One region of the Serratia sp. NCCP-200 genome, then DNA from elsewhere that is predicted to be linked to it. Evidence: predicted binding sites of a transcription regulator. Region 1 holds the regulator's gene; each other region holds the start of a gene.

Evidence for each region. The regulator CRP, encoded in region 1, controls carbon source genes, mostly activating them, when cyclic AMP is high. The targets are predictions, from matches to a motif close to ATGTGANNNNNNTCACAT.
Region 2: the regulator CRP is predicted to act here: its motif matches at 5,278-5,295, upstream of cdd (cytidine deaminase).
Region 3: the regulator CRP is predicted to act here: its motif matches at 5,416-5,433, upstream of udp (uridine phosphorylase).
Region 4: the regulator CRP is predicted to act here: its motif matches at 3,180-3,197, upstream of aaeR (HTH-type transcriptional activator AaeR).

Annotation. Positions count from the first base shown of each region.
Region 1 covers NZ_BAAKUJ010000007.1:173,680-181,501, forward strand. Annotated here, with positions in the region: gene AC6HVW_RS21020 (YccS/YhfK family putative transporter) at 1-1,524, opposite strand, end outside; gene crp (cAMP-activated global transcriptional regulator CRP) at 1,581-2,213, opposite strand; gene AC6HVW_RS21030 (OsmC family protein) at 2,595-3,002, shown strand; gene AC6HVW_RS21035 (LysR substrate-binding domain-containing protein) at 3,005-3,913, opposite strand; gene AC6HVW_RS21040 (MFS transporter) at 4,106-5,296, shown strand; gene AC6HVW_RS21045 (amidohydrolase) at 5,302-6,480, shown strand; gene AC6HVW_RS21050 (phosphoribulokinase) at 6,517-7,386, opposite strand; gene AC6HVW_RS21055 (YheU family protein) at 7,538-7,771, opposite strand; gene AC6HVW_RS21060 (hydrolase) at 7,768-7,822, opposite strand, start outside.
Region 2 covers NZ_BAAKUJ010000002.1:748,742-756,563, reverse strand. Annotated here, with positions in the region: gene metG (methionine--tRNA ligase) at 1-753, shown strand, start outside; gene AC6HVW_RS08855 (endonuclease domain-containing protein) at 951-1,316, opposite strand; gene AC6HVW_RS08850 (sugar ABC transporter substrate-binding protein) at 1,545-2,618, shown strand; gene AC6HVW_RS08845 (MFS transporter) at 2,754-3,977, shown strand; gene AC6HVW_RS08840 (CidA/LrgA family protein) at 4,117-4,524, shown strand; gene AC6HVW_RS08835 (CidB/LrgB family autolysis modulator) at 4,521-5,216, shown strand; gene cdd (cytidine deaminase) at 5,353-6,237, shown strand; gene AC6HVW_RS08825 (NAD-dependent malic enzyme) at 6,395-7,822, shown strand, end outside.
Region 3 covers NZ_BAAKUJ010000006.1:319,185-327,006, forward strand. Annotated here, with positions in the region: gene AC6HVW_RS20140 (PTS fructose transporter subunit EIIC) at 1-604, opposite strand, end outside; gene ptsP (phosphoenolpyruvate--protein phosphotransferase) at 966-3,467, shown strand; gene fsa (fructose-6-phosphate aldolase) at 3,519-4,184, shown strand; gene AC6HVW_RS20155 (dienelactone hydrolase family protein) at 4,417-5,253, opposite strand; gene udp (uridine phosphorylase) at 5,556-6,317, shown strand; gene AC6HVW_RS20165 (tyrosine-protein phosphatase) at 6,471-7,253, shown strand; gene AC6HVW_RS20170 (DedA family protein) at 7,340-7,822, shown strand, end outside.
Region 4 covers NZ_BAAKUJ010000004.1:337,480-345,301, reverse strand. Annotated here, with positions in the region: gene AC6HVW_RS16045 (APC family permease) at 1-929, opposite strand, end outside; gene AC6HVW_RS16040 (acetamidase/formamidase family protein) at 940-1,842, opposite strand; gene AC6HVW_RS16035 (hypothetical protein) at 1,856-2,146, shown strand; gene aaeR (HTH-type transcriptional activator AaeR) at 2,251-3,162, opposite strand; gene aaeX (p-hydroxybenzoic acid efflux pump operon protein AaeX) at 3,490-3,693, shown strand; gene aaeA (p-hydroxybenzoic acid efflux pump subunit AaeA) at 3,701-4,636, shown strand; gene aaeB (p-hydroxybenzoic acid efflux pump subunit AaeB) at 4,636-6,612, shown strand; gene AC6HVW_RS16010 (ribonuclease) at 6,819-7,268, shown strand; gene AC6HVW_RS16005 (barstar family protein) at 7,273-7,572, shown strand; gene yjgA (ribosome biogenesis factor YjgA) at 7,606-7,822, opposite strand, start outside.

The DNA of each region.
Region 1 (7,822 bases):
CTGCCACTGCGGCCATAGCCAGATCGTGCCGCCAAACACCAGTACGCAGCCGATAAGGGTATCGATCAGGCGGGGGACCAGGAAATGGGTACCGTTCAGCGCCAGGAGCTGCAAGGTGTAGACGGCGGTCACGGTGAAGCCCATCACCGCCAGCCCATAGTTTTTTCGCAGGATCAGATAGGCCGCCAGGGTGATGGCCAACATGATACTCAGCGTCACGCTTTCGGGCATCTGTAGTTGCAACAGCCCAGCGGCAATCACCAGCCCGGCCAACGTGCCGAGGGCACGGTGCTGGATCCTCACCCGCGTGGCGTTATAGCCGTTTTGGCTGACCAGCATGATGGTCAGCAAGATCCAATAGGGTTTTGGCAGGTTGAACAGCATGCCCAGGCTGCTGCCGGCCGCCAGAATGACCCCCAGCCTGGCGGCGTTGCGCAGGGCGTTGGATTTAAACGACAGATAGCTCACCACCGCAGGCCAGAAAGGCAGGCGTGACTGATTGGCCATCAGATTGCGGCGGTACAGTGGGTGCTGAGTGCGTAGCAGGCGCGCGATGCGGCTGAAGTGGTAATAGCAGAACTGGCCAACCGGGTTATCGGCGTGCTGTGAGGCCACTTTTTCCAGCGCTGCCAGCTCATTCTTCATGCTGAAACGCGCAGAGTGCCGATGATAGAGAATATCGTCGGCCATCACCCGCAGGCGCGTGGCGATCACTTGGGCGTTGCGGCGGATAATCGCTTCGGCCTGGCTTTGCTCCACCAGCTTTTGCACTTCTTCCGGCAGATGCAGGCTGACGGTGATGTGCTCTTGCAAATCGAGCGCCACCTGAAACGTACGCCGCAGGCGCTTTTGCTCTAGGTTATTGGCATGGGGCAGGAAATTAAGCTGTTGGTATAGCAGACTGATCAGGTCCATCACTTTCTGCTGGCGTTGCAACAGCGGCGGCAGGGCAGTTTCAGGATCGGTGTGCTGCGTCAGTAATGAGTATTTGGCTTCAAAATAGTCGGCCAACTGCATATACAGCTGGCTTAGGGATTCGCGCATCGGCTGCTCTTTCCACAGCTTGAACCAGGCCCAGGTAAACAGCCCGTACCAGGCGGTGCCGACGATATACAGCAAAGGGGCATGCCAGATTGGCACGGTGCCTACCATGCTGAGGGAAAAGATGGCGGCGACCAATGCGGCTGGTAGCAGGCGTGCGTGCAGCGGGCTGATCTCACCGCTGACGCCGAGCAACAGCGCCATTGCCAGCATCAGCAAGGGTAACGGCAGATCCCACAGCAGGGCTTGTTGCAGCAGAAGGCTGCTGAGTGCGAACAGGGAGCCGCCTACGACCAGGCGTTTGAAAAAGCGTTTGTGTGGCGTATCCAGCCCGGCAATGTTGCAGCAGGCGGGCACCAACGAGAACAGCATGCCGAGTTGCAGGTTGCCAATCAGTAAACCAAACGCCACCGGCAGGCACAACACCAGCGTTTGCCGCAGTGCGTAGTTGACTTCCGGGTGGTAGATCAGGCGGCGCCACATGGTTGGCTATTCAGCAGGTAAAGAAACGGCGCATTGCTGCACCGTTTCTCTGGGGATTAACGCGTACCGTACACGACAATGGTTTTGCCGTGCGCGGAGATCAGGTTTTGATCTTCGAGCATTTTCAAAATACGACCGACGGTTTCACGTGAGCAACCGACGATTTGGCCAATTTCCTGGCGGGTGATTTTGATCTGCATGCCGTCTGGGTGAGTCATGGCATCAGGCTGTTTTGCCAGGTTCAGCAAGGTCTGTGCAATGCGGCCGGTTACGTCAAGGAAGGCGAGGTTACCCACTTTCTCTGAGGTGACTTGCAGGCGGTTAGCCATCTGTGCGGACAGGCGCATCAGGATATCCGGGTTAACCTGGATCAGTTGGCGGAATTTCTTGTAGGAAATTTCAGCCACTTCACAGGCGGTTTTGGCCCGTACCCAGGCGCTACGCTCCTGGCCTTCTTCAAATAATCCTAGCTCGCCGATGAAATCCCCCTGGTTAAGGTAGGACAGGATCATCTCTTTGCCTTCTTCATCTTTAATCAGCACCGCGACGGAGCCTTTGACGATGTAGTAAAGCGTTTCGGCCTTTTCACCTTGGTGAATAAGCGTACTCTTCGATGGATATTTGTGGATATGGCAATGAGACAGGAACCATTCGAGAGTCGGGTCTGTTTGCGGTTTGCCGAGAACCATTCGCTGTTATCCTCTGTTGTTATCGCTGCCTTGTATCACAGGGGTCAGAGTTCCCTGTAAAACGTGCTTATAGCCCGGTGTTTTAATTGTGGCTATCAACAGGTTTTGAGGCGTGTTATAGAAATACGCTTGTGCTCTAGCATATTAACTTGCAGGGAGAGCTGCAAGCTACATTCTGTTAACAAACCAATATAGGGGCCTTTCCTTGGACATATCCCTGAAATCGGTGACCTGGAAAGAGTTATTGCGGCTCTGTTTGTAGCACAGAGTGAGGCGGGTGTCTTGTGTTGTCTCGCTTCAGCATGATTAGCGTCAGGTTACGTTGCCAGAATGTATGCGAAAGCGTACCCTGTTTTTAAGAAATTAACCGGAGTGTGTAACATGCAGGCAAGAGTTAAGTGGGTAGAAGGGCTGACATTCCTGGGTGAGTCTGCGTCTGGTCACCAGGTTTTGATGGATGGCAATGCTGGCGATAAAGCGCCAAGCCCGATGGAAATGGTGTTGATGTCCGTCGGCGGCTGTAGCGCCATCGATGTGGTGTCGATCCTGCAAAAAGGGCGTAACGATGTGCGTGACTGTGAGGTAAAACTGACCTCCGAGCGTCGTGAAGAAGCACCGCGTCTGTTTACCCATATCAACCTGCATTTTATCGTCACCGGCAAAGGGCTGACCGATAAGATTGTCGAGCGCGCGGTGGATCTTTCCGCCGAGAAATACTGCTCCGTCTCCTTGATGCTGGGTAAAGCCGCCAGCATTAGCCACAGCTTCGAAATCCGCGAAGTGGCCTGATCCTACCAAGGGTAGCGCAGGCAGTGGGCACGCAATAAATCAAGAAATCGCCGTGCCGTCACGGTTAGCGGCGATTTCTGTGAATACAGCACGCAATATTGCGCTTGTGGCAACGTGTCGATAGGCAATGCCACCAGCCGACGCTGCAAATAGAACGGTGCACTCATCGCCCGCGCCACGATAGTCAGATAATCCGCCTCCAGCACCATATTCAAGCCACAGGTCACAGAGTCCGAACGAATGGGCGAACGGCTCAATTGCTGATAGAAGGTGCCTAATACCGCACGCAACTGCTGGTAATAACCCATATCGGTTTCCGGTAATAACCACTTGGCCTCACGCAGTTCGTCCAACGAGGTGGCCTGCGCCAGTGGGTGCCCCTGGCGTGCGATAATGCAAAAAGAGGCGTTGAACAGCGGTTCACGCACCAGATCCTCCAGCGGAAGTTCCGGGCTGACGGTACCCACGGCAAAATCCAGGCGGCCTTCGCGCAATGCTGGCAGTAGCGTAGAAAGCTGCGCTTCGCGGATTAGGAGATTGGCCTGTGGAAACGGCTGTTTGAAGGCTTCGACCAGCTCCGGTAATACCGTCAGGGCGAGTAGCGAAGAGCAGCCAATGGCGACGTTACCTTGCGAATGCTGATTCAACTGCTGGATCTCGTCGGCGGCGCGCTGCAATTCCTCCAGGATCAACTGCATTCGCAGGGCGAAGGCGCGGCCGGTTTCGGTCAGCGTCATTCCCTGACTGCTGCGATTGATCAACTGGGTTTCCAGGATCTGTTCCAGTTCACGGATGGTGCGGCTCACCGCCGGTTGAGATTGCTCAAGCGCGCGTGCCGCCCCACGAATACTGCCGCTGCGGATCACCTGCTGGAAGACTTTCAACTGTTGTAACTTCGGTAAATAGCGCATTCCCCACCCTATCAATAAAAAGCATCACCCCTTACAAAATTGTATCTTATGCCGCTCGGCAAAAGGCGATAATTTCAGCACGCTGTTGTAAGTGACTGTTATTAAAACTATAAAGTGACCTGGATCACATTATTAAACTACGCCCGTCACGCTGGTGGGCAGCCTGGGTGATAACTTAAAGGAATATCGGCGATGAAAAATCGTTCGCTAATGATTTTTTTGCTGTTTGTGGGCTATGTCGTGGTGTACATCGATAAAACCGTGATGGGTTTTGCGCTGTTACCTATCGAACGCGAGTTCAATCTACAGCCGGAACAGCTGGGCTACATTACCGGGATGTTTTTCCTGGCGTATTCCCTGTTCCAGATACCGGCGGGCTGGCTCAATGACCGCTTTGGCTTTAAGAAAGTGCTGTGCAGTTCGTTACTGCTGCTGGGGGGATTTGCCCTGTGCTTCGGCATTCTGGGGTTCGGCCTGGGCCTGCTGGTGACGTTCCGCTTCCTGTCGGGTATTGGCCACTCCGGCTACCCGTGTTCCTGCGCCAAGGCAGTGGTGGCGAATTTCCCACTGGAACAGCGCACCTTCGCGCAGTCCATTCTGCTGTCTTCCGCCGGGTTGGCGATGACCGTCGGGCCGCTGGTCGCGGTCTATTGCCTGGATCACATCGGCTGGCGTGGGTCGTTCTCTGCGCTTGGCCTGTTGGCATTCGTGATTGCCGCCTGCATCTTGTGGCTGGTGCCCAATCCGCCACAGGTGGCGCCCGCCAAAGCTGGGGCAGCGGCAGCCAACTATAAGGCTCTACTGAAAAACCCAATCGTGCTGCTGCTGTTTGTGGCGATTTTCTGTATCAACATCCCGTCGTACGGCCTGATGGCCTGGCTGCCGAAATTCCTGGTACAGCAGCGCGGAATGCCGCTTGACGTCTCCAGCATGGTGGTGGCCGCCGGCGGTCTGGGGATCTGGATCTCCTCACTCGGCACCGGCTGGCTGGTCGGGCGCTACCTGCAAGGGCATGAGCCGTGGGTGATCTTCTTCAGTTCCCTGCTCAGCGCCTTGTGCATCTGGCTGGTGTTTACCAGCGAATCGGCTCTGACGGCCAGCCTGTTCTTGTTCCTGGGTTATATCTTCCTGATGGCCTCGTTCGTCACGGTGTTTACCTTGCCTATGAAGCGCTTGCCTACGGAAGTGATGGGGGCAGCGATGGGGCTGATTAACACCGGCGGCACCTTGGGTGGCTTTGTGGCCCCTATTGCCATGGGGTATCTGATCACCATCAGCCACAACTACATGACGACGTTTATCTTTTTGGCACTGGCTATGGTGGTTTCCGGGCTGGTGATCCTGCCATTGGCGGGCAAAGCACGCCAACCGGCACTGAATTAAGGAGTCTGAACATGAATATTGAACAACTGATTGACGGCGTGGAACAACAGGTATTGCAGTGGCGGCGTCATATGCATGCGAATCCTGAGTTGTCTTTTCAAGAGGCGCAGACGGCAGATTACATAGCCGGACAACTGGCTAGCCTTGGTCCGTTGAAGATCACCCGTCCTACGCCGAATAGCGTGGTTGCCGAATTGCAGGGCGCAGCGCCGGGGCCATGCTATGCATTGCGCGCCGATATTGATGCCTTGCCGATCCAGGAGGAAAGCGACGAGCCTTTCTGCTCGACCCGGCCAGGGGTGATGCATGCCTGCGGCCATGATGCTCACAGCGCGATGTTGCTGGGCGCGGCCAGCGTGCTGTGCCAGTTGCAGGCGCAGCTGCAAGGCTCGGTGCGTTTTATCTTCCAGCATGCCGAAGAAGTGCCACCGGGCGGAGCCCAACAACTGGTAGATCTGGGGGTTCTGGATGGCGTGAAGATGATCTTCGGCCTGCATGTCATGCCCAACTTCCCGACCGGTGAGGTGGGGATGAAGCAGGGTGTGTTCAGTGGCTCCAGCGATAACTTCGACATTGTGTTGCAGGGTAAGGGTGGGCATGGCTCGATGCCGCATCTGTGTATCGATCCGGTGCCGATTGGTGCGGAGATCGTTAGCGCTTTGCAGCAGATCGTGGCACGTAAGCTTGATCCGTTAAATGCCCCGGTGTTGACGGTGGCAACCTTCCAGGCAGGTGACAGCTATAACGTCATTCCAGACAGCGCCCGGTTGGCAGGAACGCTACGCACTCATAATCAGGAAGTCCGTGATCGGGTGCCGCTGTTGGTTGAGCAAACCGTCGCTGGGATCAGCCAGGCGCACGGTGCCAGCTATAAGGTTGACTGGACGCGTGGCTATACCATCGGCAATAACCACCCTGATGCCTGCGCCATTGCGCGCGAGGTGGTGGCCGAAGCCGTGGGGCCACAGGCGTTGCGGGAATTGACTACCGCGATGTTTGGCAGCGAAGATTTCTCCTCCTATCAGGAGAAAGTGCCGGGGTGCTTCCTGTTTATCGGCAGCGGTAACGAGGCGATCGGTGCCACCTATGGCGTGCATAATCCCCGTTTTAAGTTGGATGAGGCGGCGATGCAGATCGGCGTGAAACTGCACGTCGGTTTTATCCGCCACCTGTTGATGCGCTAACGACGGCGGGCGCGGAGATTAGCCGCGCCCGATAACTTATTCGATCTTCTTGCCTTCCATCAGCCGCTGCACCAGCGGTGCCATAATCAATTCCATTGCCAGCCCCATCTTGCCACCCGGTACCACCAGCGTATTGATATGCGAGATAAACGATCCTTGCAGCATCGCCAGTAGGTAAGGGAAATCGATCTGATCCAGACCGCGGAAGTGGATCACCACCAAGCTTTCGTCGAGTGAGGGGATTGCCTTGGCGGCAAACGGGTTGGAGGTATCTACCGTCGGGACGCGTTGGAAGTTGATATGGGTGCGCGAGAACTGTGGCGTGATATAGCTGATGTAATCCTCCATAGAACGGACTACCGAGTCCATCACCGCCTCACGAGAATGGCCACGCTCGCCGGTATCGCGGATCAGCTTCTGGATCCACTCCAGGTTGACGATCGGCACCACGCCGACCAGCAGATCGACATGTTTGGCTACGTCGATCTGATCGGCCACTACGCCGCCGTGCAGCCCTTCGTAGAACAGGACATCCGTGGGGGCGGGCAGTGGCTCCCAAGGCGTGAACGTGCCAGGAACCTGGTTGTAAGGCACCGCCTCGTCGTAGGTATGCAGATATTTACGTGAGCGGCCGGTGCCGTTCTTGCCGTATTCGATAAAGCTTTGCTCAAGCAGGCCAAAGTCGTTGGCTTCCGGGCCGAAGTAGCTGATATGGCGCCCCATATCGCGGGCTTTACGAATTGCCGCATCCATTTCCGGCCGGGTGTAACGGTGGAAGCTGTCGCCTTCCAGCTGGGCGGCGCGCAGGTTTAGCTGCTGAAAAATCTTGCGGAACGCCAGGCTGGTGGTGGTGGTGCCGGCTCCGCTGGAACCGGTCACCGCGATAACGGGATGTTTGGCAGACATGGTCGAGGGTCACTCCGTATTAAATGCGCAGGCTCAGAATGAGATTTTTAGTATGGCTGATACCCTTTCGCCCAAGGCGAAATTGTGCGCGTTGGTTTGCAATACTGCATTGTTACCTGATTTTTTCCCTCAGTCATAGCGCGCAATAAGACTAAATTTCCTCCTGCCCGGCGCGGATCTGCCCGCGAGGCATGATGTTGACGGTTTCATGTAGCTCTGACCACACCAGCACCACTTCGCCGCTTTTCAACTGGCGGCGCACGTCGTCGACCTTCTGTTCCAGCGAACGTTCGTGCTCGCCGTAGTCGGTTCCTTCGCGTAATACAAAGGATTCGATCAGGCTGTTGAGAGTCTCTTGTTCAATTTCTTGCCAGGGAATAATCACTTGGTGGGTTCCAAAAAAGGAGAAAGCCAGGCCGGGATACGTTGCTCCAGC
Region 2 (7,822 bases), on a different contig from region 1:
AGCATTGCGCAGGCCTATGCCAGCCGTGAAACCAGCCGGGCGATCCGCGAAATCATGGCGCTGGCCGATCTGGCCAACCGCTATGTCGATGAGCAGGCTCCTTGGGTAGTGGCGAAAGAAGAAGGCCGAGACGCCGATCTGCAAGCTATCTGTTCGATGGGCATCAACCTGTTCCGCGTGCTGATGACCTACCTGAAGCCGGTTCTGCCTGCGTTGACCGAACGTGCCGAAGCGTTCCTCAACTGCGAACTGAGCTGGGATGGCATTGAGCAGCCGCTGCTGGGCCATCAGGTGAGCACCTTCAAGGCGTTGTTCAACCGTATCGATCTCGACAAAGTGAATGAAATGGTCAATGCATCAAAAGAAGATCTGGCCGCCAGCCAGAAGGTTGTCAGCGGACCGCTGGCGGACGATCCGATCCAGGACACCATCAGCTTTGATGATTTCGCCAAAGTCGATATGCGTATCGCGCTGATCAAGAGCGCCGAGTTTGTTGAAGGTTCTGACAAGCTGCTGAAGCTGCAGTTGGATCTGGGTGGTGAATCACGCCAGATCTTCTCCGGTATTCGCTCTGCCTATCCAGATCCTTCACTGCTTGAAGGGCGTTTGACGATTATGGTGGCCAACCTGGCGCCGCGTAAAATGCGCTTTGGCGTTTCCGAAGGGATGGTGATGGCGGCTGGCCCTGGCGGTAAGGAGATCTTCCTGCTCAGCCCGGACAGCGGCGCACAGCCTGGTATGCAGGTTAAGTAAGCTTTTGTAATATCGAGAAAAGTCCCCTCACCCTAACCCTCTCCCACAGGGAGAGGGGACTGATCGAGTTCGTTGATTTTCCTGAGTAATACCCTGCCTTACTCATTACTTTCCTAAGCTACCGAAGCAGCACGGACTAATTATATGCTCCGGGCAGCCCCCTCGCCCTACGGGAGAGGGTTGGGGTGAGGGGTATCTCAGAAGCTAGAATGAGGGGAAACACGATCCTGCAAATGCCACAAAATCACCTGTCTCACACCCTCCCAATTAAGTAAAACCTCATCATTCCAAAAACGAATCACGGTAAAACCTTGCTGCTCTAGAAAATAGGTGCGCTGTCGATCATAAGCCACCTGCCCCGAATGCTGACCACCATCCAGCTCAACAATCAGCTTCGCCTGCCAACACGCGAAATCAGCAAAGAAAGGCCCAACCGGAAATTGCCGTCGGAACTTAAACCCCGCCAAGCGGCGATCGCGCAGCTGCAGCCACAAAGCTTGTTCTGCCTCTGTCATATCAGATCTTAAACGGCGCGCCTTAATCAGCGTGATTGCACTCTTCATCAGCCAAGATTAGCGCCACCAGCACCGTCGATCTCCCGGTTCCTGCCAAAACTGCGCACCCCATCCAAACCAATCGTTATATCACCTGAGAAAAATTCATAAGCCTGCGGATTCCCAATTGCCAGGCATCTGGTTATGATGCTGCATTGCACCAAATAGACGTCTAGACAGAAAGATATCTAAACATCCAATTTTACCGGGTACTCTTCACCTGCTTCGGAGCCAATAATGAAAACGATAAAGACCTCACTGCTCGCCCTCAGCCTGCTGACCAGCCTGCCCCTGCTGGCCGCTGAAGCCACGCTTGCCCCCGTTCCTGACGCTATTGCTCAGCATCAAGGGCAGATCCGTGTAGCGGTGATCCGTAACCTGGGTTCCGATGACAACACCACCCAGTTTTTGGCCGGAGCAATCCAGGAGGGGCGCAAGCTCGGTTTCAAGGTCGATACCTTCCTGAGCAACGGCGATGACGCGCGTTTTCAGGACTTCGTTAACCAGGCCATCAGCCAGAAATATGACGGCATCATTCTTTCTCAGGGCCGCGCGCCCTATTCCACCGATCTGGTCAAGCGCATCGCTGCGGCAGGTATCGCGGTGTCGGCCTTTGATACCGACGTTAGCGGCGAGATCCCCGGCGTCACCGTTTCCCAACAGGATGATGCCTCGCTGGCCAATGAATCCTTCGGCCAGTTGATCAAAGACTTCGACGGTAAGGCCAACATTATCAAGCTGTGGGTTGCAGGCTTCCCGCCGATGGAGCGCCGCCAGGTCGCTTACCAGCAATTGCTCAAGCAAAATCCAGGCATTCATGAGTTGGAATCGATCGGGGCGGTTTCCTCTGACGTCCAGGGCGATACCGCCAATAAAGTCGGTGCGGTGCTGGCCAAATACCCGAAAGGTAAAATTGATGCCATCTGGGGCACCTGGGATGCCTTCAGCCAGGGAGCCTATAAGGCGCTGCAAGAAAATGGCCGTACCGAGATCAAGCTCTACAGCATCGATATCTCCAACCAGGATCTGCAATTGATGCGCGAAGCCGGTAGCCCGTGGAAGGTCAGCGTCGCGGTAGATACCAAGCTGATCGGAGCCGTCAACCTGCGACTGATTGCCAACAAGCTGGCGGGTGAGCCAACGCCTGCCACCTATCAGTTTAAAGCCGCGGCCATCCCACAGGCCTTGCTGGTCAGCCAGACCGGTCCAATCAACGTAGCCTCGCTAGGTAAAATTATTCCAGGCTGGGGCAGCAGTGAAGATTTCATCCAACCCTGGTTTGCCACCCTGCAGGCCAAATCCGGCAAATAATGCTGTTTTACCGAGGGGCTACAGACGTAGCCTCTTTTTTTTAAACAATTTTTCCGTTCGCCCCTTCTCAGCACCTCAAAATAAGCTACTGTAGTTGCACTGACGTAATAACTGTATGCATCAACAGGTTTGGTTATGAAGGGATTCCCCCCACTGATTAAGATATTGCTGGCAAGTTCGCTGGTGCTGACCATAGGCCGTGGCGTCACGCTGCCCTTTATCACCATTTACCTGACCGAGCATTTCCACCTGCTGCCGAAAAGCGTGGGGATTATCTTGGGCGTCAGCCTGACTATCGGCATCATCAGCAGCTTTTATGGCGGCTATCTGGTCGATCGCTTTAATAAAAATCCACTGATCCTGCTCGCCATCCTGCTATTTTCACTGAGCTTTTTTGCTATCCCATGGGTCTCGCACCCCGCTGGCGTTATCCTGGTGCTGGCCATCTTACATACCGCCTATGCGGTGCTCAGCATCGCCATCAAGGCCTGCTTTGCCAGTTGGTTGCCGGTAAACCAGCGTATCAAGGCCTTCTCGATCAACTATACGCTGGTGAACGTTGGCTGGGCCGTCGGCTCATCATTGGGCGTGATGGTAGCCGGTTACAGCCCACTGCTGCCGTTCTACCTGTCCGGCGGGTTGGCGTTACTGACTGTGATAACCCTGAGCTTCCGCCTGCGAAGCTATCCATCGCCACCGATAGAAGACACCGGCAACACTCCACCGTCGGTTCTCAACTTCCGCCAGACGTTGAATGTGCTGCGCGGCGATCGGCGGCTGATTTATTTCACTCTTGGCAGCACGTTAGGCGCGGTGGTGTTTGGCCAATTTACCGGCTATCTGTCGCAGTATCTGATCCTCGTTAGCGATGCCGAATTTGCTTACAAAGTGATTGGCGTGGTGATGATCGTCAACGCCTGCATCGTGATCGCCCTGCAGTATCTGCTGAGCCGCGGTATGCGCCAGGACAACATGCTGCGCTGGCTGATGCTGGGCACGCTATTCTTCGTCCTGGGGCTGCTCGGCTTTATGCTGGCAGGCCTTTCGATATGGCTATGGGTGCTGGCCATGGCGATTTTCACCCTGGGGGAAATCATCGTCATTCCGGTTGAATATATGTTTATCGACTTTATCGCCCCGCCGCACCTGAAAGGCAGCTATTACGGCGTACAGAGCCTAAGCAATCTGGGGGGAGCCATCAACCCGGTGATGTGCGGTTTCCTGCTGAGCTATGCGCCACCGCCGGTAATGTTCCTGGTGTTGATCGCCGCCGCGTTGTTCAGCCTGCTGTTCTTCTTCCTCGGCCATCGGTTGGCGGAACAGCAAAAGCCGCTTGCCAGCCTGAGCAGCGCTGAATAGCCTGGCCCGCTACACTTAAGGCGGGCCACAATCTTGCCAAAATGGCATGATAGGCATAGCGAGAATTCATGATGCGTTTTGTGGCGTAGCTCACAGTTTAATTGTATGATGAATGCGTCAACATCAACGAGAATGCACTATGGGCAACCTATTTAACCTGTGTTGGAAATATGTCAGGGCGATCGTGCTGATCTACCTCAGCCTGTTCGCCGGTAACGCCATTGCGGCGCTGCTGCCGATCGCCATCCCCGGCAGCATTATCGGGATGTTGATCCTGTTTGCCCTGCTTTCCTCTCAAATTCTACCAGCCAAATGGGTCAAGCCTGGCTGCCATCTGTTTATCCGCTACATGGTGCTGCTGTTCGTGCCAATCGGCGTCGGCATCATGAAGTATTACGACCAGATAGTTGACGATCTGGCTCCGCTGATCGTGTCTTGCCTGATCAGTACGCTGCTGGTGTTTGTGGTGGTTGGCTATACTTCACATTACTTCCATCGCGAGCGTCCCATCCTCGGTAAAGCAAACAATGCGGAGGATGAACAATGATGCAAAATATCTGGTGGTCCTTGCCGCTGACCCTGGTGGTATTTTACGCGGCACGCAAGCTGGCGCAAAAGCTCAACATGCCGTTGCTGAACCCATTATTGGTCTCGATGGCGGTGATTATCCCGCTGCTGTTGCTGACCGGCATTCCTTATGAACGCTATTTTCAAGGCAGCAAAATCCTCAACGATCTGTTGCAACCGGCGGTGGTCGCCCTTGCCTTTCCGCTATACGAGCAGATCCATCAGATCCGCGCGCGTTGGAAATCCATCATCACCGTCTGCTTTATTGGCAGCATGACCGCGATGATCAGCGGCGGTGCCATTGCCCTGCTGATGGGGGCCAAACCTGAAATTGCCGCCTCGATCTTGCCAAAGTCGGTGACGACCCCAATAGCCATGGCGGTAGCCGAGTCGATTGGCGGCATCCCGGCCATCAGCGCGGTGTGCGTGATTTTTGTCGGTATTCTGGGGGCGGTTTTCGGCCATTCTCTGCTTAGTCTGTTGCGGATCAACACCAATTCATCGCGCGGTTTGGCAATGGGGACCGCCTCACATGCGTTGGGTACGGCACGCTGCGTAGAAATGGATTACCAACAGGGCGCATTCAGTTCGCTGGCTCTGGTTATCTGCGGGATTATCACTTCGCTGACCGCGCCGTTCGTGTTCCCGATACTGCTGCGGCTGTTTGGTTAACGGCTAAAAACCTGCGAGATGTCTCGCATTTATAAGTTTCATTGCAGTTGTTTCATTAAAAAATAGATATTAATCACACTTTATTGTGGGCCGGTTGCCTAGAATGTTAACCCGTTAACTTGTAGAGAGACTTCTTATGCACTCGCGCTTTCAAACTGCCTACGGCGAATTGCCAACGGCCTTGCAATCCGCCCTGCTGCCCTATTTAGATGCGCCTGATTTCGCAGCCATGTTCAAGGCCGAGCAGATTGCGGCGATCAAGCAACAGTGCGGGTTGGATGACGATGCTCTGGCCTTTGCTCTGCTGCCATTGGCGGCGGCCTGCTCGTTAACGCCGATTTCGCATTTCCACGTTGGGGCGGTGGCGCGTGGCGTCAGCGGCAACTGGTATTTTGGTGGCAACATGGAATTCCGTGGTGCGCCTATGCAACAAACCGTGCACGCGGAACAGTGCGCTGTCACGCATGCCTGGCTGCGTGGCGAAGCCAAACTGGTCGCGGTTACCGTCAACTATTCGCCTTGCGGCCACTGCCGCCAGTTTATGAATGAGCTAAACAGCGGCACCGAGTTGGAGATCCACTTGCCTGCACGGGCAACCGCCACGCTGGGTGATTACCTGCCTTACTCCTTCGGCCCGAAAGATCTGCAAATCAGCGAGTTGCTGATGGATCCGGTCGATCACGGTTTCCAACTGACACTGGATGATGAACTGGCGAAAGCGGCCCTGGATGCCGCCAACCGCAGCCATGCCCCTTACAGCACCGCCCATAGCGGCGTAGCGCTGGAAGCCGAAGACGGCAAGGTTTACGCTGGCCGCTATGCAGAAAACGCCGCGTTCAACCCTAGCCTGCCGCCATTGCAGGCCGCACTGATCCTGATGAATGTCTCCGGTGGTGATTGCCAGAAAGTACGCCGTGCCGTATTGGCCGAATCGGAAGGCGCAATCCTGACCCAGTGGGATGCCACCCGCGCCACCCTGGCGGCCTTGGGCTGCGAAAACGTCCAACGCGTGACCTTCTGATCCCTCAGGCGGAGCCACCGTGCTCCGCCGCAATCCGGCTAAAAAACCAGCAACAAGCGACAATTCCTCATTATTTACTAACAAATGCTGTACATATTTTGCCGATATCTTAGGATCGGCAGAAATAAAGCTCACCCTAGGCAAAGAGTAGAAACTGATGGAACTGGAATACGAAAGCAAACGCCCTCTCTACATCCCCTACGCTGGCCCCATTCTGTTGGAATTCCCGTTGCTGAACAAAGGCAGCGCCTTTTCCGAAGAAGAACGCAGTAACTTCAACCTGCACGGCCTGCTGCCGGAAGCGATAGAAACCATCGAAGAACAGGTGGAACGCGCTTACCGTCAGTATCAGGATTTCAAGAACGATAACGACAAGCACATCTACCTGCGCAATATCCAGGACACCAACGAAACGCTGTTCTATCGCCTGCTGGATTCGCACCTGAGCGAGATGATGCCCATCATCTATACGCCAACCGTGGGCGAAGCCTGTGAGCATTTCTCTGACATCTATCGCCGCGCACGTGGACTGTTTATCTCCTACCCGAACCGCGATCGCATCGACGATATGCTGCAAAACGCCACCAAGCAGAACGTTAAGGTGATTGTGGTCACCGACGGGGAACGCATCCTTGGCCTGGGCGACCAGGGCATCGGGGGCATGGGTATTCCTATCGGTAAGCTCTCTCTGTACACCGCCTGTGGCGGCATCAGCCCGGCCTATACCTTGCCGGTTGTGCTGGACGTGGGCACCAACAACCCGCAACGCCTGAACGATCCGCTCTATATGGGATGGCGTCATCCACGTATTTCGGGTGACGAATATCACGCCTTTGTGGAAGAGTTCATCCAGGCGGTGAAACGCCGTTGGCCGAACGTGCTGTTGCAGTTTGAAGATTTTGCCCAAAATAACGCCACGCCGCTGCTTAATCGCTATCGTGATGAGCTGTGCTGCTTTAACGACGATATTCAAGGCACCGCCGCAGTGACGCTGGGCAGCCTGATCGCCGCCAGCCGTGCCGCTGGCAGCCAACTGCGCGATCAAACCGTCGCCTTCCTGGGGGCAGGTTCCGCAGGCTGTGGGATTGCCGAACAGATCATCGCCCAGATGAAATCTGAAGGGTTGAGCGAAGAAGAAGCCCGCTCTCGCGTGTTTATGGTTGACCGTTTTGGCCTGCTGACGGATAAGCTGCCGAACCTGCTCGATTTCCAGAGCAAGCTGGTGCAGAAAAGTGCCAATCTGGATCAATGGCAGGTGGAGAGCGATGCGATCTCCCTGCTGGAAGTGGTGCGCAACGCCAAGCCGACCGTGCTGATCGGCGTCTCTGGCCAGCCGGGGCTGTTTACCGAAGAGCTGATCCGTGAGATGCACAAGCATTGCCCGCGTCCGATCGTGATGCCGCTGTCCAACCCAACTTCTCGCGTGGAAGCCCGGCCAGAAGATATCATCAACTGGACCGACGGTGCTGCACTGGTCGCCACTGGTAGCCCGTTCTCACCGGTAACCTATAAAGACCAGCTGTTCCCGATTGCCCAGTGCAACAACTCCTATATCTTCCCGGGGATTGGCCTTGGCGTATTGGCT
Region 3 (7,822 bases), on a different contig from region 1:
CGTAGGCCACCTTGTTAACCGGGCCGCCCATGTCAAACGCCAACATCAGGCCCATGATGATGGCCAGCACGACGATGCTGCCCTGCTGCATACCTTGCAGCCAGTGGGTCAGGCCGTTGGTCAGCGCGCCAACCGGTTCGCCCAGGCCCCACATCATGATGCCAGCGGTAAGCAGAGTGCCGATGATTGGGATCACGAAGATCGGCATCACCGAGCGCAGGATCTTCGGCACCGGGATCTTCTTGAGATAGAACACAATAATCCCGCCCAGCAGGCCAGCGATGATCGCCCCGAAGAAACCAGCCCCGAAGGATGCGCCTACCCAGGCCCCAATCGCCGAGGGAGCCAGCGCGGAGCGATCCGAGATGGAGTAGCCGATATAGGCCGCCAGGAAAGGCACCATCAACGTCAATCCGGCCACGCCGATATCAAACAGTTTTTTCAGGTTAGGGTCCGTCGCCGCATCGGGGACAGCCCCTTTGCCATACAGCATCACGGAGATAGCCAGCAAAATGCCGCCGGCGACCACAAACGGGATCATATGGGAGACGCCGGTCATCAAGTGCTGGCGTGTGTTTCTTAGAATATTGAGTAGCTCTTTCATCGTTCACTCCCTGGCCGCAACCAGCGTGCTTCTGAGATAAAACCACCGGGGAATGACCCCTGATGGATAAAGGTTGTTGGCTATCACAATAGGCATCTGGCGGTACTATCAACAGTGGATAAAATTGCCATTTACTGGATTTTTGTATTGTCAGGAGAAAAGTGCGATCTAACTCAAAGTGTGCGACAGAATAAACCGGGCTTGTGGCAACGGGCTTTGTGAGCGGCATCGCATTTATGCCGTCAGGATACATTTGTCCAGTGTTTGACATTTTTATCCGATAGCTCTGGGCCGCGCTGCGCTTTTATCCTTGTGGCAAACCGGTGTTGTTCACCGCTGCTTTTGGTATGAGGAAAGAGTGATGGCGAAAATAGTGACGTTTACCTGCGCGCTGCCCAACGGGGTACATGCCCGCCCAGCCAGCCATATCGAAACCCTGTGCAACGGTTTCCGTTCCCGCTTTGAATGGCACAACTCGCGTAGCGGCCTGCGTGGCGACGGCAAAAGCGTGCTGTCACTGATCGGGACCGATACTTTGCTGGGTGATGAATGCCGCATCACCATCGAAGGGGAAGATGAACAGGCGGCGTTTGAGCGCCTGAGCCAGTTTATCCAACATGAATTCCCGCACTGCGACGAAGCGCTGCCACAGGTGAATGACCAGGCGGAGCAGGAGCCTATCCCGCAGTCTCTGGCTAACCTGAACCCAACGTTGGTACGCGCTCGCTCCGTCAACCAAGGCACCGCCAATGGGAAACTGGTGCATCTGGCGCGGGTGGATTTAAACGCCCTGACGTTGCCGCCTACGCAATCTGTTGAACAGGAGCAGCAGCAGTTGGCCGAAGGGTTGACGCGCTTTGGCAAGGCGCTGGATCTGCAACTGATGGGCGGTAACGGCACCACTACGGCGGTGCTGGAAGCGCATCGCTCCTTGCTACGTGACGGCGCATTCCGCCAGCACCTGCTTGATGGCGTGCTGGCAGGGGAAAGTTGTGCCGCTGCCATTGTGGCCACTGCAGCCCACTTCAGCCAGCAACTGGCACAGTCTGCCAGTGCCTATCTGCGCGAGCGCGAACTGGATATTCGTGATGTCAGCTTCCAGCTGTTACAGCAAATTTATGGCGAGCAGAGCTTCCCGGCGCAGCAGGCGCTGAGCGTTGACAGCATCTGCATCACCGATGAGCTGACCCCTAGCCAATTCCTGGAGCTGGACAAGCGTTATTTGAAAGGCCTGTTGCTGGGCAGCGGTGGTAGCACCTCGCATACGGTGATCCTGGCGCGCTCCTTTAACATTCCAACCCTGGTTGGCGTTGATGCCGCCGCAATGCTGCCATATTTGAATCAATCGGTGCAGATCGACGGCGATCTTGGGCTGGTGGCCTGCGATCTCAGCGAACCGGTTCGTCGCTATTATCAGCAGGAGCAGTGGTTGAGCGAGCAGATCCGCAGCCAGCAAAGCGCCTATCTTGATCAACCGGGGCGTACGGCCGACGGTGTGCGGATGGAAGTTGCCGCCAATATCGCCCATGCGGTAGAAGCGGAGGCGGCCTTCAGCAACGGTGCAGAGGCAGTAGGCCTGTTCCGTACCGAAATGCTGTATATGGATCGCCTGACAGCGCCTTCTGAAGATGAGCTATACAACATTTACTGCCAGGCAGTGGAAGCCGCAGCAGGCAAGACGATCATCGTGCGTACCATGGATATCGGCGGCGACAAGCCGGTGGATTATCTGAACATCCCGGCCGAAAACAACCCGTTCCTCGGTTACCGGGCGGTGCGTATCTATCAGGAATTCCTGCCGCTGTTCCGCACCCAGCTACGCTCGATCCTGCGTGCTTCGGCACACGGTCCGCTGAAGATCATGATCCCGATGATCTCCTCAATGGAAGAGATCCTGTGGGTGAAGGATCAACTGGCCGAAGTGAAGCAATCGCTGCGTGCCGGGCAGATCCCGTTCGACGAAAAAATCCCGCTCGGCATCATGCTGGAAGTACCTTCGGTGCTGTTTATCATCGACCAGTGTTGTGAGGAGATCGACTTCTTCAGTATCGGCAGCAACGATCTGACGCAGTACCTGCTGGCGGTGGATCGTGATAATGCCAAGGTCATCAAGCACTACAACAGCCTGAACCCGGCGTTCCTGCGTGGGTTGGATCATGCGGTGCGTGAAGTGCACCGACATGGCAAATGGATCGGCCTGTGTGGCGAGCTGGGGGCGAAAGGTTCGGTGTTGCCACTGCTGGTGGGTATGGGGCTGGATGAGATCAGCATGAGCGCGCCTTCCATTGCCGCCACCAAAACCCGCCTGGCCAAGCTGGACAGCCGCGAATGCCGTTTGCTGCTCAACCGGGCCATGGCCTGCCGTACTTCGCTGGAAGTGGAACACCTGCTGGCCCAGTTCCGTATGGAGCAAAGTGATGCGCCGCTGATCACGCCGGAATGCATTGCCCTGGGGGCAGATTGGCGCAGCAAAGAAGAGGTGATCAAAGGGATGGCGGATAACCTGCTGCTGGCCGGGCGTTGCCGTTACCCACGTAACCTTGCCGCCGATTTGTGGGCGCGTGAGGCGGTATTCTCCACCGGCCTGGGCTTTGGCTTTGCCATTCCGCATACCAAATCTGAACATATTGAACAGTCCACCATCAGCGTGGCCAAGCTGGCGCAGCCGGTTGTTTGGGGCGATGAAGAGGCGCAGTTCGTGATCATGCTGACCCTTAATAAACATGCCGCCGGCGACCAGCATATGCGGATTTTCTCCAAGCTGGCGCGGCGCATCATGCATGAAGGTTTCCGTGACGCACTGGTAAACGCAGTGTCTGCCCAACAGGTAGAAGCGTTGCTGAAACAAGAGCTTGAACTGTAATCCATTTTTGGGCGCTGCGGCGCCCTTCATTTTTAGCCTTGAGGAGCAACTATGGAACTCTATCTGGATACTGCCGACATCAATGCGGTGAAACGTCTGGCACGTGTGTTGCCGTTGCAAGGGGTGACAACTAACCCGAGCATTGTGGCAGCGTCACGCACGTCGCTATGGGAAGTGCTGCCTGCTTTACGCGATATCATCGGTGGTGAAGGGAAGCTGTTTGCCCAGGTGATGGCGACCACGGCCGAGCAGATGGTTGAAGAGGCGGTCATGCTTCACCAGCGCGTTCCTGGCGTGGTGGTGAAAGTACCGGTGACGAGTGAAGGGCTGGCCGCGATCAAAATCCTGCAAGGCTTGGCTGTTCCAACGCTGGGGACGGCAGTGTATGGGGCAGCACAGGGGCTGCTTTCTGCCTTGGCAGGGGCGAAGTATGTGGCACCTTACGTCAACCGCGTGGATGCCCAGGGTGGCAATGGCATTGCTACCGTGCAGGAGTTACAGCACTTGTTAGAACTGCACGCCCCGCAGGCCAAGGTGCTGGCCGCCAGCTTCAAGACTCCACGTCAGGCACTGGAGTGCCTGTTGGCAGGTTGTGAAGCTATTACCTTACCGGTCGATGTCGCAGAGCAGTTTATCAGCGCCCCGGCGGTGCAGGCGGCGGTTGAGAAGTTCGAGCACGATTGGCACGGGGCGTTCGGCACTTTGTCACTGAGCTAAGATAAGACGCCCCTCACCCTAACCCTCTCCCACAGGGAGAGGGGACCGAAAGTGCCTCTATTTGATTAGGGTATTCGTCCTCGACATCAACCCTGCCATAGATTAACTCTTGTACCTGAACGCAGCACCGAACTGGCTCCCTCTCCCTACACAAAAGCCCATGACATCCTCAGTTTGTACATTGGGAGAGGGTTGGGGTGAGGGGAGATTGGTGACACACTGCCCCTGACGATTACTTCACACCTGCCACGCCATGCTGGCTGAACCAGGCCAACATGCGCTGCCAACCGTCGGCGGAAGCCTCCGCGTTATAGCTTGGCCGGTAATCGGCGTGGAAAGCGTGACCCGCTTCTGGATACACCACGATTTCCGCATCGGCATTGGCTGCACGGATCGCCTGGCGCATGGTTTCCACCGTTTCCTGCGGAATGCTGCCATCCTGGCCACCGTATAGCCCAAGTACCGGCGCCGAAAGATCGGTGGCGATATCAACCGGATGCTTCGGCGAATTCAAGGTTTTCTCCCCCACTAGCTTACCGTACCAGGCCACTGCCGCTTTCAGCTGCGGATTATGCGCGGCATACAGCCAGGTGATGCGACCGCCCCAGCAGAAACCGGTGATCGCCAACTTGCCGGCATCGCCGCCGTGGCGCGTTGCCCAATGCGCAGCGTGATCCAGATCGGCCAATACCTGGCTGTCAGGCACCTTGCTGACCAGCTTTTGCATCAGCTCGCTGATTTCGCTGTACTCTCTGGCATCGCCTTGGCGGAAATAGAGTTCTGGAGCGATAGCCAGATAACCCTGCTTGGCCAGGCGGCGGCACAGATCCTGAATGTGCTCATGCACGCCAAAGATTTCCTGCACGACCAGCACAATGGGGAACGGCCCTTGATGATGGGCCGGTTTGGCGATATAGGCTGGCAGATCGTCCCCCTGCGAAGGGATGGTGGTTTCCCCCACGTGTATATCCTGCACATCGGTCAGAATGGTTGAGGTGGCCAACGGTGCGACGGCAGGGGTAAATCCCCCTTTGGCCTGTTTTAACGTCATTTGTTGTTCTGTTTTCATTGATTGCAGGCTCCATGCGTTAGAGAAAAAGCGCGGCAGTTAACTATAGGCAGATTAGCGCTTATTAGCATCGCATGGCGAATTTTCGCGCAGGATAGCATTGGCTGCTCAGACAGCAACTTGGTATAAACTGAGTGGAGATTAAGCGTGTCAGGGTTTTTTATGTGATTTAAATCACAAAAATAATGTAGATGAATTTCTGTTTCTTTATTCAAAGTGATGATCATCACGAAATTTAACAGCGATTGTCAGTAGAATCTCTGTTTGTTCCTCCCAAAAACCGTATCCATGAGGAGTCCCCCATGTCTCAGTCTGACGTTTTCCACCTCGGTCTCACTAAAAACGATCTGCAAGGCGCTACATTGGCCATCGTCCCTGGCGATCCGCAGCGTGTTGAGAAAATTGCCAAGCTGATGGAAAACCCGGTTCACCTGGCTTCCCACCGCGAATTTACTTCTTGGCGTGCAGAACTGGATGGCAAGGCAGTGATCGTGTGCTCAACCGGTATCGGTGGCCCGTCTACCTCGATCGCCGTTGAAGAGTTGGCACAGCTGGGTATCCGTACCTTCCTGCGTATCGGCACGACCGGTGCCATTCAGGCCAATATCAACGTGGGCGACGTGCTGGTGACAACCGCTGCTGTGCGCCTCGACGGTGCCAGCTTGCACTTTGCCCCAATGGAATTCCCGGCAGTGGCGGACTTTGCCTGTACCACTGCGCTGGTTGAAGCCGCCAAGGCCAGCGGTGCTACCACGCATATCGGCGTAACCGCCTCTTCCGATACCTTCTACCCAGGTCAGGAACGTTACGACACCTATTCCGGCCGTGTGGTCAGCCGCTTTAAAGGCTCGATGGAAGAGTGGCAGTCGATGGGCGTGATGAACTATGAAATGGAATCCGCCACCCTGCTGACCATGTGCGCCAGCCAGGGCCTGCGTGCAGGGATGGTTGCCGGTGTGATCGTTAACCGCACCCAGCAAGAGATCCCGAATGCGGAAACCATGAAGAAGACTGAAAGCCAGGCGGTGCAAATCGTCGTTGAGGCTGCTCGCCGTCTGCTGTAATCCCCGTTAAAAGCGGGCCGTTTGACGGCCCGTTTCTCCTTCTGTTACGGTTATCCCCCTCTGCGTCATGCTGCTGGCCTTCTGTTGTCTGTGTTTGCCGATTGCTGGCTGATGTGGCGGCATATCTCGAGACAATCAATGTAAGGACGTCTTATGACCGCTCAGATCCTGCTCCATCCTTCACTTGCGCCGTTAGACGGCGGCATCAACTTCCGCGATTTAGGCGGCAACAGCGTGGCCGATGGCCGCCGTATCAAACGCGGGCTGCTGTTTCGTTCCGGCGCTCTGGATCGCTTGAGTGAAAACGACTGTAGCTACCTGGCTCAGATGCCAATGCGTTCGGTGCTGGATTACCGCGACTTCGACGAAGTGCAGGCTAAACCTGACGTGCTATGGTCGGGAGCCGACTATTACCACGTGCCGGCCAACCCGCTCAGCAGCGAAGTGAATGCCAACCTTGAAAAACTCACCGACGAAACGCTGGCCAAGTTTGATGCCCGGGCCTTTATGCTGGAGCTGTACCGCCGCCTGCCGTTCAATAACGCCGCCTATAGCCAACTGGCGCAGCTGCTGGCTCAGCCTGAAGGCGGTGCGATTGTGCAGCACTGTGCGGTAGGCAAAGACCGTACCGGAGTTGGTTCGGCGATGGTACTGCTGGCGCTGGGCGCGGATGAGGCTACGGTAATGGAAGATTATCTGCTGACGGAAACCACGCTGGCGAGCTACCGTGAACACATGCTGGATCAGATCTCCAGCCGCCTGAACGACGCCTCGGTGGCGCAGTTTGCCTATGTGCTCAGCGCACGTGAAGAGTTCCTGGCGACTGCGTTGGGTTGCATTCATGAGCAATATGGCTCCACCAACCGTTGGTTGGAGGCCGAATATGGGCTGGGGCAAAGCCAGCTCGAGACGTTGCAGGCGCTCTATCTGGAATAACGGCGCCATGTTTAACCGGAGTTTAGCCAGTGAGGTAGGGTACTGCGTATCCTTGAGGCCGGATCCGTTCTCAAAAGGAGCAGGTTATGAACCTCAATGACGTGATTAACTGGGTTAGCGAAACAGTGCGCCAGCATGAAGCCTGGGCGATGCCGATCGTCTTCTTTCTGGCGTTTGGCGAGTCGCTGGCATTCCTCTCGTTGTTGTTGCCTGCCACGGTTATTCTGCTGGGGTTGGGGGCGTTGATTGGCGAGAGCGGCATTGCCTTCTGGCCGATCTGGGCTGCCGCTGCCGCCGGTGCCTTCTTTGGTGACTGGCTCTCTTATTGGGTCGGCTATCACTATCAGGGGCGCGTCGCCCATATGTGGCCGCTGTCACGCAATCCACAGCTGTTGGTGCGTGGCCATGCGTTTTTTGAGCGCTGGGGCGTGCTGGGCATCTTCTTTGGGCGTTTCTTCGGGCCGTTGCGAGCCGTGGTACCGCTGGTGGGGGGGATCTGTGCCATGCCGCAAACCGCGTTCCAGATTGCTAATGTGGCCTCGGCAATGGTCTGGGCCTTCGGCATCCTG
Region 4 (7,822 bases), on a different contig from region 1:
AGAATGCGGGAGATGGCGGCCTGCGCGACTAACGCATTGGCAATCCCCCAGGAGAGCGCCGTCGCCCAGATGGTCGCCTGCTTTAACCAGGAACCGCCCGCCAGATTGGCGGTATCGTAGAACGCGGTATCCAGGTTAGTGAAGTTTTGGCCCGCAGCCAGATCGGCGGCAATCCAGGTTTGCAGAATAAACAGCGACCCTACCAACAGCAGTGCATACAACGAGGCTTTCCCCACGGCATCGGCCCCGCCTTTACTCTCTTCGGACAGCGTCGAAATACCGTCAAAGCCCAGGAATGACAGCACCGCGATAGATACCGCACCCATCACCAGCGGCAGGCTGAATTTCTCGGCGTTGTAGAGCGGGTTCAGCGTCAGGCCACCGGAACCTTCGCCGGAATACAGTGCCGTCAGGCCCATTACCACAAAGATGGTCAGGATCACGATCTCCGCCACCAGGATGTAGCGGTTGGCCTTGGCGGTGAACTGGATCCCCACCAGGTTGATCGCACTGTTGATCACGATAAAGGTCACGATCCACACCCAGGCGGGTACTTCTGGCAGGATCGGGCCGAGCGCCGCCGCGCTGACGATATACAGCAACGACGGCACCAGGATGTAATCGAGCAGGATCAGCCAACCGGCAAAGAAGCCGACGGTTTCATGGATGCCGCGCTGGGCATAGGCATAGACCGAGCCGGAAACCGGGAAAGCACGGGACATTGACCAGTAGCTCATGGCGGTGAAGAACATCGCCACCATGCCGATCAGATAGGCCAGCGCCACCATGCCCTGTGCGCCTTCCCACACGTAGCCAAACACGCCAAACGGCGCGATCGGCACCATAAAGATCATGCCGTAAATCACCAGATCTTTCAGGGTGAGGGTACGGTGCAGTTCCTGCTTATAACCAAATTGTTCTACAGACATGGCGCTATCCCTAATCCAACTGGAGGTTTAACTGCTCGGCAACGCTGCGTGGCAGCGCGAAACGGCAGGTTTTCAGCGGATCGACCACCTGACAGATTTGCAGATCGCCAGTGATGCTCAGCAGATTGATGGCGTCGGCCAGCGAGACCTGGCTATAGTCCGCCACGAAGTGTGCCATATTGCGGGTTGCCAATTCGGCCGCTTCGTCCAGCGTTTTGGCGGATGCCAGGGTATAGAGCGTATCAATGGTGCTCATCATCGGGGTGGGCAGCGCGCGGTTTTTGACTACGCTCAGGTTCACCACCACTTCGCCGGGAATTTCCAGCCCGCATACCGAGACTTCACCATCGCCCATTGCGGCATGCAGATCGCCGAGCGCAAACAGCGCACCGGGAACGTTAACCGGCAGCCACAGCGTGCAGCCTTCGGTGATGATTTTGCAGTCCATGTTGCCGCCGTGGGCATCTGGAGTGCCGCAGGGGATCGGATCTTCGGCTGGGGCGACGCCAATTACGCCGATCATTGGTTTTAACGGCCAACGCACGCCGCCAGGCAGCAGGGCGAAGCCGTCTTCCAGCGGCACGGTGCGGATCTGTGGCTGTTGCAGCTCATCGCCAATGACGCCCAGGCCTGGAGCGGTGACCATGACTGCCTGATGGCTGGTTGGGGTAATACGTTTAATCTCTACCCGTAACACATCGCCGGGGTTCGCATCCTGCACGTAAACCGGCCCGGTAGCCGGGTTGATGCGGCTCCAGTCCAGTTCGGTGAAGGCGGCCTGTTCAGAGGCGATTTGATCTTCGAAGCAGTCACAGGTTTCAAAACAAACGTCGCTGCCGCTGGCAACGGTGGCCACAGGGGCGTTATCGCGCGACATGGCATATACCACGTGCGTACGTGAGATCTTTTCCATGGTGATTCCTATAATGAATAATGAAGCCTGGTTTTTATTATTTATGGCGATAATGATAATTGGGCGCACCTGCGCCAATTCATCAATAAATCACACCCGCAGGGGCGTAAGCAAGCATGCGAAAGGGGTAGCAGAATGGGCATTTTGGTTGGATTGGCAGGATATGCTTCAAACAATTATCGCGGTGGTTTATTACCCGCAACTATGGCGGAAATTTCCGCATAACCGATCGGTTAAGCCGAATGAATACAGCAGAGTTCTCAGTAGAGAATGGGAATCAAATGAAGGTAAATACTTTCGATAATTAGCATTAATAAAATGATTAACCGTTTTTATAGCAGTAAACGCTATATATCAGCTAGAGCAAACTTATTACCCTGGAGTGAACTCCAGGGATAAAGGGGAGCCTCAGCGATAGCCCTGATACACTTCCGCCACGCGTTTAAAGTATTCCGTCAGATAATTAATACACACCTGCACCTTGAGCGGCAGCTTGTCCTTCTCGGTGTACAGTGCGTAAACCGGGCGGGGTTCTGAATGGTAGCGCTTGAACAGGATCTCAATCTCGCCGCGTTTGATCTCTTCGATGACCCACATCAGTGGCGCATAGGCAATCCCGGCCCCGGCCTTGAGCCAACGGATCATGGTTTGTGAATCGTTGGTCACGAAGCGCCCCTGCGGGGAAATACGCGTACTGATGCCTTCGGGAGCCATCAATTCAAACTCACTGTCGGGCCGTACGCTGTATTCCAACCAGGAAAAATTCACCATATCCGCCGGTTTTTGCGGTGTCCCGTGTTGAGTCAGGTAGCTTTTAGCGGCGCAGACCACCATCGGCATCGAGCCCAGACGTTTGGAAAACAGGCTGGAATCCTGCAGTTCGCCGGTGCGGATCACTACGTCCAGGCCGTCGGCAATCAGATCCGGGGCCGGAATGCCGGTGACCAGATTAACCGTCAAACCAGGATACTCTTGCAGCATATCGGCGGTCATGGTCGCCAGGACGTTTTGCGCCATAGTGGACGAACTGCCGATGCGCAGCGTGCCAATGGGCGTATTGTTCAGCGCATAAAGCTGCTCATGAACCTCGGCGGCTTCCTGCAACATGCGGCGGCAGCCCTGATAGTAGATTTTACCGGCTTCGGTCAGGCCGATACTGCGCGTGCTGCGGTTAAGCAGCTTCACCTGTAGATCATTTTCCAGTTTGGACACTGTCTGGCTGATGGATGAAACGCTCATGTCGAGCTGGCGTGCTGCCGCGGTAAATGACCCACATTCAACGACTTTGGCAAACACGGACATCCGTTTTAGTCTTTCCATTGTTCACTCTGGCTTAAAAGTGATTTAGATCACAGATTATAGATGAGTTGATAGTAAGCAGGCTAATATAACGCGTCGGGTGTAAAGATCTTCTGAACGCTTGAGCGTGGTCAGCTATGTCGCGGTTTACTGCCGTGGCCGCACGATCCCTCCGGTTATCCATACATTCCCTCTCGCGGAAGCCTGCTGTTAGCTTAACCTTTTTTCAGGTTTATGGCCTGGTCAACTACCAGATCATAACGTTTGGCGTCCGTGCGCTAGAATGTAAATGGAATGTGAAATCAGCAGGGAAAACCCCCGGTGTAGTAAACAATTAAGGATAAAGTGATGAGTTTGCTTCCGGTTATGGTCATTTTTGGACTGTCGTTCCCACCGGTATTTTTTGAGCTGTTAGCGTCGTTGGCCCTGTTCTTCGTCATACGCCGCCTGTTGCAGCCGACCGGGATTTACGATTTTGTCTGGCATCCGGCGTTGTTCAATACCGCGCTGTATTGCTGTTTGTTTTATCTGATTTCGTGTCTTTTCGTTTGAGGCTGCTGTGAAAACTTTGTCATTAAAAATACTCCGCATCGCCATCACCTTGCTGCTGGTTCTGTTGGCGGCCATTGCCGTGTTCAAGGCGTGGGCGTTTTACACCGAATCGCCTTGGACGCGTGATGCCAAATTCACCGCCGACGTGGTGGCGATTGCCCCGGACGTCAGCGGTTTGCTGACCGACGTGCCGATCACCGACAACCAGTTGGTGAAACAGGGCCAGATCCTGATGGTGATCGACCAGCCACGTTACCAACAGGCACTGGCCGAAGCCAACGCCGATGTGGCCTATTATCAGACGCTGGCGGCCGAGAAGAAGCGTGAAGCGGGCCGCCGTGTGCGCTTGGGGATCCAGGCGATGTCACAAGAAGAGATCGACCAATCCAATAACGTGCTGCAAACCGTGCAGCATCAGTTGGCCAAGGCGATCGCCGTGCGCGATCTGGCGCAGTTGGATCTGGAACGAACCACGGTGCGTGCGCCAGCAGACGGTTGGGTCACCAACCTGAACGTCCACGCAGGGGAATTTATCACCCGTGGTTCTACAGCGGTGGCGCTGGTGAAGAAAAACAGTTTCTATGTCATCGCCTATCTGGAAGAAACCAAGCTTGAAGGGTTGAGCAAAGGCGATCGTGCCGAGATCACCCCGCTGGGCAGCAACCGCATTATGCACGGCACCGTCGATAGCCTGGCCGCGGCGGTGAATAACAGCAGCAGCACCCCAAACAGCAAGGGGCTGGCGTCGATCGACAGCAATCTGGAGTGGGTGCGTCTGGCACAGCGCGTGCCGGTGAAAATCATCCTCGATGAGAAAGATCAGCAACACTCTTACCCGGCGGGTACCACCGCGACCGTGGTCATAACCGGCAAGAACGATCGCAGCATCGACAGCGGCTCGCCGTTTATCCGGCTGATGCATCGGTTGCGTGAGTTCGGCTAATGAACAGCCCAACCTTTCTGCGGCTGCGGTTTGCCTGCAAGCTCAGCTTTGCGATCGTCTTCGCCCTGTTTGTCGGTTTTCACCTCAATCTGGAAACCCCGCGCTGGTCGGTGCTGACTGCGGCCATTGTGGCTGCCGGCCCGGCCTTTGCCGCCGGGGGCGAACCTTTCTCTGGCGCGATCCGCTATCGTGGCTGGCTGCGTATTATCGGCACCTTTATCGGCTGCTTTGTCGGCTTGCTGATTATCGTTACCTGTGCCCGTGCGCCGGTGGTGATGCTGATGCTTTGCTGCGTCTGGCTGGGGGTCTGTACCTGGATCTCCTCGCTGGTGAAGGTCGAAAACTCTTATGCCTGGGGGCTGGCGGGCTACACGGCGCTGATTATCATCGTCACCTCCGCAGCCACTACAAACACCACAACCTCACTGTTGGACGCGCCACAGTTCGCTGTAGAGCGCTGTAGCGAGATCGTGCTCGGTATTCTCAGTGCGGTACTGGCCGACCTGCTGTTTTCCCCGCGTTCGATCAAACAGGATATCGATCGTGCGGTGGATCAACTGCTGGTGGGGCAGTACAAGCTGATGCAAATGTGTATCAGCGATGCCGGCAAGGAAGATATCGACCGCGCCTGGAGCGATCTGGTTAAAAGCACCACCGCCATCCACGGGATGCGCAGCAACCTGATGTTGGAATCATCGCGTTGGCAGCGGGTTAACAGCCGCTTGCATGCGTTACATACGCTTTCGCTGACGTTGATCACCCAGGCCTGTGAAACCTACCTGATTTTGCTCAATCACCCGGATGCGGTGAAGGAAAATATCCGCGAGCTGCTGATGGTTCCAGCGGAAACCGCGCAGGAAGTGCATAAACGTCTGAAGCTGGTGCGCCAGGTGCTGGCAACCAACCGTAGCGATGAACATCTGCAAACGGTCACCGGCTGGGTGGGCGCAGCGACGCGCTATCTGCTGGTGGCAAAAGGCGTGCATACCAACAGCGGCATCAACGCGGTAGAAAACGAGATACTGGCCGGGGAAGTGGTGGTGAAGAGGCCGTCGGCGGAAGGCCACCATGCCATGATCAACGGGCTGCGAGCCTGGGCGGCGACCTCAATAGGCTGCCTGTTCTGGCTGTGGACCGGCTGGACGTCCGGCAGCGGTTGTATGGTGATGATCGCCGTCGTGACCGCATTGGCGATGCGTACGCCAAATCCAAAAATGATGGCGCTCGACTTCCTGCTGGGCGTGCTGGTGGCGTTGCCGCTCGGTGCGCTGTTTTATATGTTTATTCTGCCGGAAACCCAGCAAAGCATGTTCTTGTTGTGTCTGAGCATGGGCATCATGTCCTTTGTCATCGGTATCGAAGTGCAGAAACGCCGTTTGGGATCGCTAGGCACCCTGGCGAGTACTATTAACATCATCGTGTTAAGCAATCCGATGAGTTTCCATGTCTCCTCGTTTATCGACAGCGCCATCGGCCAGATTATCGGCTGCTTTGTGGCGATGATCGTGCTGTTCCTGATCCGTGATACCTCACGTGAACGTACCGGCCGCACGTTGATGAATCAGTTGGTCAGCAGCGCCGTTTCGGCGTTGACCACCAAGGCGGCGCGCCGTAAGGAAAACCATCTGCCTGCGCTCTATCAGCGCCTGAACCAGCTGCTGATGATGTTCCCGAACGACATTGCCAAATACCGGCTGGCGCTCAACCTGATTATTGCCCACCAGCGGATGCAGATGACCGAGATCCCGGAGCGGGAAGAGCTTTCGGTGTTCCACAAGCAGATCCGCAGCACCGCCGACCACGTGGTCACCGCCAAGAACGATGTGAAGCGGGCTTACTACTACGATCGGTTACTCAAAGAGATGAATGAATATCAACAAAAGCTGGTGGATAACCTCGCTCCGCTTAGCGTCACCGGGCCGGTAAAACGCCTGGCCGATATGCTGCATCGCTACCGTCATGCGCTGATTGATTGATATCTTCACTTTCCCGCCAAAGGCTATACTGCAAGGTTTACGTCCCCCGACTACGGGGGCTAAAATGCATGCAGGAAGGCCTCACAAACCATAATAATTCTGTATCAATTGCGGTTTTTGCTCGGGCGTCAGGCCTTTTGGATGCGAAATGGTTACATCTTGGTCATCTTTGATTCATTAATTTTTGCTATATATGCAGGGACGGTATGAATAAACGTACGCTTATTGCGATGTTGATTGCTTTGCTGGTGGCGGGATTCAGTGCGCTGCAAGGGGATGGCGATCGGGCTCTGACCAACGATTCGACCCCGGCGGCAGAGAGTATTGAACAACTGACGCAGCAGCAGCGGGTGGTCAGCTACGTGCAACAGCACCAGCGCCTGCCTGATTACTACATCACCAAAAAACAGGCTCGTGAGCAGGGTTGGGATGCGCGTGACGGTAATCTGTGCAAGGTATTGCCGGGCAAGGCCATTGGCGGCGACCGTTTTTCCAACCGTGAAGGGCAATTACCGACCGCCAACAACCGGGTATGGCGCGAAGCGGATATCAACTACCAATGCGGCCGACGCGGTGCCGATCGGCTGTTGTATTCCAGTGACGGTCTGATTTATGTCACACGCGACCATTATAAGAACTTCATGCGGATGGAGTGAGCCGATGGGGAAAATAGAGTTCGATTTTAACCAGATAGCGGACTTGCCAGCGTTCTATCGCCACTTTGCCGAGCGGTTTGCACTGGGTGAAGGATTTGGCGCCAACCTGGACGCGCTGTGGGACGTGGTGACCGGCGACATCAGCCTGCCGGTCGAGATTGAATTTCTCAATCTCAACGCCCGCAGCAAACGCCGCTTTGGTGCCATTATTCTGTTGTTTGAAGAAGCGGAGGAAGAGCTGGAGGGCAACCTGCGGTTCAATATCCGTGAAACGAGCAGCACAGCGACGCATCAGCGGGGATGAACGGGGTCCATCCCGCAGCGATGCCGCTGACAATCACTGTTGTGCCTCTGCCAGCTCTCGCAAGTACTGGAAGATTTGGCGGAATGATTTTGGCGGCTTGTTAGCGGCCTGCTCTTTCTGTGCGTTACGTATCAGGGCGCGCAACTGTTGGCGATCGGCCTGTGGATACAGATCCAGCACGGACGGGATCGCGTCATCACCTTCTGCTACCAGGCGATCGCGCAGCGCTTCCAGCTTGTGGAACAGCGAA